Regions from separate parts of the Exiguobacterium sp. H66 genome, predicted to be linked through region 2. Evidence: a T-box and tRNA genes for the amino acid it is inferred to sense, from the RefSeq annotation. Region 2 holds a T-box; the other holds one or more tRNA genes.
What was found. The T-box of region 2 lies ahead of leuS (leucine--tRNA ligase). A T-box ahead of a tRNA ligase gene usually reads a tRNA of that ligase, here a tRNA-Leu.
Positions count from the first base shown of each region.

Region 1: it encodes a tRNA-Leu, which carries the amino acid that the T-box ahead of leuS (leucine--tRNA ligase) is inferred to sense. The anticodon was not compared.

Region 1 covers NZ_JACSMQ010000001.1:134,496-137,914, forward strand. The annotation lists gene KNP88_RS00710 (amino acid ABC transporter ATP-binding protein) at 1-258, opposite strand, end outside; gene KNP88_RS00715 (amino acid ABC transporter permease) at 255-899, opposite strand; gene KNP88_RS00720 (transporter substrate-binding domain-containing protein) at 939-1,706, opposite strand; tRNA gene KNP88_RS00725 (tRNA-Leu) at 2,032-2,115, opposite strand; gene KNP88_RS00730 (alpha/beta hydrolase) at 2,194-3,123, opposite strand; gene KNP88_RS00735 (hypothetical protein) at 3,144-3,419, opposite strand, start outside.
Region 2 covers NZ_JACSMQ010000002.1:51,598-55,016, reverse strand. The annotation lists gene KNP88_RS03605 (peptidoglycan bridge formation glycyltransferase FemA/FemB family protein) at 1-184, shown strand, start outside; gene KNP88_RS03600 (HAD family hydrolase) at 245-889, shown strand; T-box leader at 929-1,151, shown strand; gene leuS (leucine--tRNA ligase) at 1,199-3,419, shown strand, end outside.

The sequences.
Region 1 (3,419 bases), on a different contig from region 2:
TTGAAAGACCATCCCGACTTCTTCTCGGACTTTATTGATGTCGACTTTCGGGTCCGTAATATTGTGCTTATCGATGATGACTGTCCCACCTGTAATGTCTTCCAGACGATTCAGACAACGAAGAAACGTACTTTTCCCGGAACCAGATGGACCAATGACGCAAACTACTTCTTTCTCTTCTACTTCAACGGAGATATCCTTTAGGACTTCATTTTTTCCGAATGACTTTTTTAAGTTATCTACTTGAATGATACTCATCGTAGCGTAAACCTCCGTTCCAAGAATTTCGCTAACATCGACAGCAGATAGATGATGACGAAATACATTAAGCCGACGACGGACCAGACGATGAACGGTTCAAACGTCGTCGCTTGCTGGACTTGTCCTTGTTGCGTCAAATCGGCGATGCCGATAATCGAGAGCAACGAAGTATCCTTTAAACTAATGATCGATTGGTTCGTAATGGTCGGCAACATTCTCCGAAAAGCTTGCGGTAAAATGATTTGGACCATCGTTTGACGGCCCGTCATCCCGAGCGATCGTGCGGCTTCGGTTTGACCTTTATCAATCGACTGGATGCCGGCCCGGATGATTTCTGCAAAATAGGCCCCTGCATTGATCGCGACCGTCAAAATCCCCGCGTACATCCGGTCCATCGATAACCATTCGAGTGAGTTCAAACCAAAATAAATGAAGAACAGTTGAACGATGAACGGTGTCCCACGAATCACATCGATATAAACGATCGCGATCCCATTTAAAAGTTTTAATGGAGACAAGCGCATCAAGGCAACGATGAGACCAATCAAGAATCCTGCGATGACGGCGATGATAAAGATATATAAAGTGACTTGTAATCCATCTAAGAAAAACGGAAATGCAGCTTTTGCTACTTCCATCAGCAGCTCAACTCCCTCATCATTCACTCAATCGGGTGATTATTTTAAATAACGATCAACGATTTCGTCGTACTCGCCACTGTCTTTTAAATTCGCTAAACCTGTGTTGATTTTTTTCATCAAGTCTTCGTTTTCCCCTTTAAGGACGGCAATCCCGTAATTATCTCCATTTAAACGATCTCCCACGAGTTTCAGACCAAGGTTTTGTTGTTTGTTGGCATACGAGATGACTGGATAGTCTTCAATCAAGGCTGCTGCATTCCCATTTTTGACTTCCTGGAACATCGCTGGACTATCATTGAATTGTGTAATTTTAATTCCTAGCTTATCCGCGTTATCCGTTGCATACTTTGCCCCCGTCGTCCCCTTTTTAACTGCCACGCGTTCCCCTTTTAAATCATCAACCGACTTGATGTCATCATTATTGTCTTTGACGACAAGAATCAGTCCGGCTTCAAAGTATGGGTCAGAGAAGGTAACGACTTTTTCACGTTCCGGTGTGATACTCATCCCGGCAATCGCGATGTCGAGTTGATCCGCCTGCAGAGCAGGAATGATTCCGCTAAAGTCCATCGCTTCAAATTCAATCTTGAAGTTTTGGTCGTCTGCAATCGCTTGAATCAAATCGATATCGATTCCTTTGTACGTATCCCCGTCCTTGTACTCGAATGGTGGATAGGTGACGTCGATCCCGACTTTGTACGTTTTGTCCTCTGACGATGAATCATCATTTGAACCGATGCTACACGCACTTAATACGAACAGACATCCCATCAATAAAAATAAGATAGAAAAACGTTTATTCATCCTTTTTACCCCCTTCTTTTGAAGGCACGGCCCTCTATTAGGATATTTTCCTTAATAATGGTCCCTTTGAAACATGTTTTGGTAAAAAAACTGAATTATCTGAAAGAAAACTAAAAAAGTCGCGATTTTCGATCTAACCGCTTCCTAGTGGAAAGCAAACAGGAGCGACCCTGCAGCTTCGCTGTAGCGGCGCGATGTTTGCCACAGGAAGACGATTAGAAAGGAAAGAGAGAACAAAAAAAAGATGGAAAATCACATGCAAGTGACCTTCCATCTAGTTTGTCTATAGTCTGTGACCTACTAACAGGTCTTCAACTTATGGAAATGCCGCCGAGAGGACTTGAACCTCCACAGTGTTGCCACCACTAGATTCTGAGTCTAGCGCGTCTACCGATTCCGCCACGACGACATGACTTATATGATTGTAGAATACGAAATGGACTGATTTTTGTCAATCCATTCCTTCCGCTTCATACACTTTCATTTGTCATGCTGACAATACGCGCCGAACAAATGCCTCGACGACTTCATCGTATCGATCGGGTGCTTCAAAATAAGCCATTGCATGTGCCGCATTCGGAATGACGACGAGTTCCTTCTTCGTTTGGCAAGCATCATACAGTTCATAGACCATCGATGTCGGAACGAACGTATCTGCATCCCCATGAATGAATAAGATCGGTACCGCCGCCTTTTTGACTTGTTTTAGTGCGGAAGCTTCACTGAAGAAGTAACCAGCCTTTAATTTCGTCAATAAACTCGTCATCGCAAGGAACGGAAAGTGCGGCAAACGATACATCCGTTTCATCTGATAGGCGAGGACTGCGTTGACTGATGTATAAGCACAGTCGGAGATGATGCCTTTGACTTGAGCAGGTAATGTTTCTCCGCTCGTCATCAAAACCGTCGCCCCCCCCATCGATACACCATGTAAAAAGATGGAAGAATCCGTTCCAACACGTCCGACTAAATAGTCGATCCAGCGCAGACAGTCTTGCCGGTCATGCCAACCGAAACCGATGTAATTTCCGTCACTTTTTCCGTGACCACGATTGTCCGGCATCAACACATGAAAACCCGCTTGATGATACAGATAGGCGAATCCTGCTAAGTCCGTTCCGACACCACCGTAACCATGTACGAGAATGACGACTCGATCGGACGAAACGAGTGGCGGTAAGTAATGTGCGCGAAGGGTCAATCCATCATGTGCTTGCGTCGCGACGAGTTCTAACGGTTGTTCCTTAATCCATGTCTGACCCGGTTGCATCAATCGGACCATCTCGTCACTTAAATCACGGTTGTTCGTCAAGAAGGGTTTCGGATTCGTTGCGATCGCCATTTCGTAAAAGTAATAGCTTGCTGCAAGCATCCCTGAACCAATCACGCCTAAACCAATTTTTGTACCTGTTCGCATCCGGTCCTCACTCCTTGTTGTTATAGTTCGATTTCTAGTTGAGCTGACGACTCTGGATGATCATCTTGTAATATGTGCTGGCGCAACCGTTGTTCATGCTGCGCCTTCCGGTAAGCGAATTCGCGAATGAGCTCTTGCCCCGCAAATCCTTCTTCAACGATTTGCGCTAATAATTCGGTCTCCATCTCGACCATCTCGTCTGGATTGCGCATGACGAGGACTTGTCCGACTTGCGCAATCATTACTTCATCCGTCAGTCCGAGTGCATCATAAAAAGGTTCTGGTAACGTCATCCG
Region 2 (3,419 bases):
AGAGCGTGATAGCCTGTTCGAGAGTAAGTGTCGCTATACGGGCTATCGTTTATTTGAATATCATTTAGGAAAAAATGTTCTACTGCCTGCTCAATATGAACAACTGTGCCAGCTCTATGGAGACGGAGAGTTGGAACATTATTTTCCGGGATATCGTTCGCAACCAACACTGATTTCGAAATGATAAAAACGACAGTCCATCACTGTCGTTTTTTTGTTAAAATCAAAAAAAGGAGTGAATGGGATGCAAACGAGGGGTTTAATCTTCGATATGGATGGCGTCATTTTAGATAGTGAAATTCGCTACTTTGGGGTACATAAAAAAATGTTTCATCAACTCGGGATTCCACTTGATTTAGTTCAATATGCGACCTTCATGGGTAAGACGGGCGACGAGATGTGGCAGGAATTAATTGAACAACATCGCTTACCGCATCAAACGGATGCGTTACTTGCACAGGAACATGACTTATTTCAACAACACGCCAAGCCAGAAGACTGTGGATTAAAGGAAGGGGTTCATGAGTTGATGAGTATCGCTCGAAACGAAGGCTACGGGATTGCAATTGCATCATCGAGTTCGCTTGAAAAAATTGAACGCGTCATCGCATTTTATGGGTTGACAGTCGACGCCTACACGAGCGGTTTTGAAGTCCCGCGCTCTAAACCGGACCCTGCTATCTTCGAGCTGACAGCAAAACGGATGGGTCTCGCCCCAGAGTCATGTATCGTCATTGAGGATGCGGCGAACGGCATGATGGGGGCGAAAAAAGCTGGGATGGAAGTCATCGCGTTACTCGACGACCGGATGCCGGGGCAGATGTTACATCACGCGGATCATCAGGCTTCGACACATGCTGCGATTGGAGAAATTTTACGGAAACGTTGACGGTTGATTAAGATTCAGATTAAACTAACTAATAGATAGTCAGATGCAACGAACTGAAGTAGTAGTGGAGACATTCCGTTTAGAGAACTGGTGGGTGGTGCAAACCAGTCGGAACTGTCCATGAACTCGTCAGGGAGCATGATTCGTGAACAACGAGTAGCGAATCCGGTCCTTCACACCGTTATCTGTGAGTCAAGCGGTCTGTCATTGACAGACAACGTGGGTGGTACCGCGGAAGCCAAACCGGTCTTTCGTCCCTATTCTTAGGGGCGGAGGACCGGTTTTTTTTAATCAGAGGAGGAAGAATAGATGTCGTATAATCATCGTGAGATTGAACCAAAATGGCAAGCGCGCTGGGAACAGGATAACGCGTTCGTAACGACGGAAGACCCAAGTAAGGAAGGCTTTTATGCCCTCGACATGTTTCCTTATCCATCGGGAGCAGGACTGCATGTCGGACACCCGGAAGGATACACGGCAACGGATATCCTCGCCCGCATGAAACGGATGCAAGGGTATAACGTCCTCCACCCAATGGGATGGGATGCGTTCGGACTCCCGGCAGAACAGTATGCACTCGATACGGGGAATGACCCGCGTGAGTTCACGGCACAAAATATTGAAACGTTCAAACGTCAGTTGAAAGACCTCGGTTTTTCGTATGATTGGGACCGTGAAATCAATACAACGGATCCGAAATACTACAAATGGACACAGTGGATCTTTACACAACTTTACGAAAAAGGACTTGCGTTCGTCGACGAAGTGGCAGTCAACTGGTGCCCGGCACTTGGAACGGTCCTTGCGAATGAAGAAGTCATCGATGGATTGTCTGAACGTGGAAATCATCCCGTCGTCCGTGTCCCGATGCGCCAGTGGGTCCTTAAGATTACGGAATACGCGGACCGTCTACTCGACGATTTAGATGAACTCGATTGGCCGGAGTCGGTGAAAGAAATGCAACGGAACTGGATTGGTAAATCGGAAGGTGCGGAAATCGACTTTACGATTGACGGCCACAAAAAACAAGTCACGGTCTTCACGACACGTCCGGATACAGTCTTCGGCGCAACGTACCTCGTCTTAGCACCGGAGCATCCATTCGTCGCAGATATCATGACAGCAGAACATCAGGCAGCGGTCGAACGTTATATCGCGTCTGTTCAAACGAAATCGGATCTCGAACGAACGGATCTTGCAAAAGAGAAGACGGGTGTCTTCACGGGTGCGTTCGCCGTCAACCCGATTTCTGGCGAACGTCTTCCGATCTGGATTGCCGACTATGTTCTTGCGACGTATGGAACAGGTGCCATCATGGCCGTTCCGGCACATGACGAACGCGATCATGAGTTTGCAAAACAATTTGATCTTCCAATCATCGAAGTCGTAACGGGTGGAGATGTTCAAGAAGCGGCGTATACGGGAGAAGGGGAACACGTCAATTCTCAGATGCTCGACGGTCTCTCGAAGGCGGATGCAATCGAAACCATCATCGCGGAACTCGAAACGAACCAAGTCGGACGGAAGAAAATTACGTATCGTCTGCGTGACTGGCTCTTTAGCCGTCAACGCTATTGGGGCGAGCCGATTCCAGTCGTCCATATGGAAGACGGAACGATGAAGACGCTGGATAAAGAAGAGTTGCCACTTGAACTTCCGATGATTCCTGAAATCAAACCGTCGGGAACAGGAGAGTCGCCGCTTGCTCTTGCAGAAGAGTGGCTCGACTATACGGATCCTGTGACAGGGATGAAAGGACGCCGCGAAACGAACACGATGCCACAATGGGGCGGTAGCTGCTGGTACTACCTTCGTTTCATCGATCCGCATAATGAAGAGGCGCTCGCGGATCCGGAGAAATTAAAATACTGGCTTCCGGTCGATATTTATATCGGTGGGGCAGAACATGCGGTCCTTCACTTACTGTACGCACGTTTCTGGCACAAAGTGTTATACGATATCGGCGTTGTTCCGACAAAAGAGCCATTCCAAAAGCTGTATAACCAAGGGATGATTCTTGGCGAAAACAACGAAAAGATGTCGAAATCACGGGGGAACGTCATCAATCCGGATGAAATTGTCAAATCACACGGAGCAGATACGCTTCGTCTGTACGAAATGTTCATGGGACCACTCGATGCTTCTGTGTCCTGGTCGGAAAATGGGCTCGACGGTGCACGTCGCTTCCTTGACCGCGTCTGGCGTTTGTTCGAACGGACTGCAGACATTCAAGATGTCGAGACGGTTGACGCCGACTTTGAACGTGTCTATCACCAGACCGTCAAGAAAGTGACGGAAGACTTCTCGAACATTCAATTCAACACAGGGATTTCGCAGTTGATGGTCTTCGTCAACGAAGCGAACAAACAGCAAGTGTTGCCACGTCACTTCCTTCGTGGATTCATTCAGTTGTTGACACCCGTCGCACCTCACCTCGGGGAAGAGTTATGGGAACAACTCGGGTTTGAAGAGACATTAACGTATGCGGTGTGGCCGACATATGATGAAACGAAACTCGTCAGTGATACGA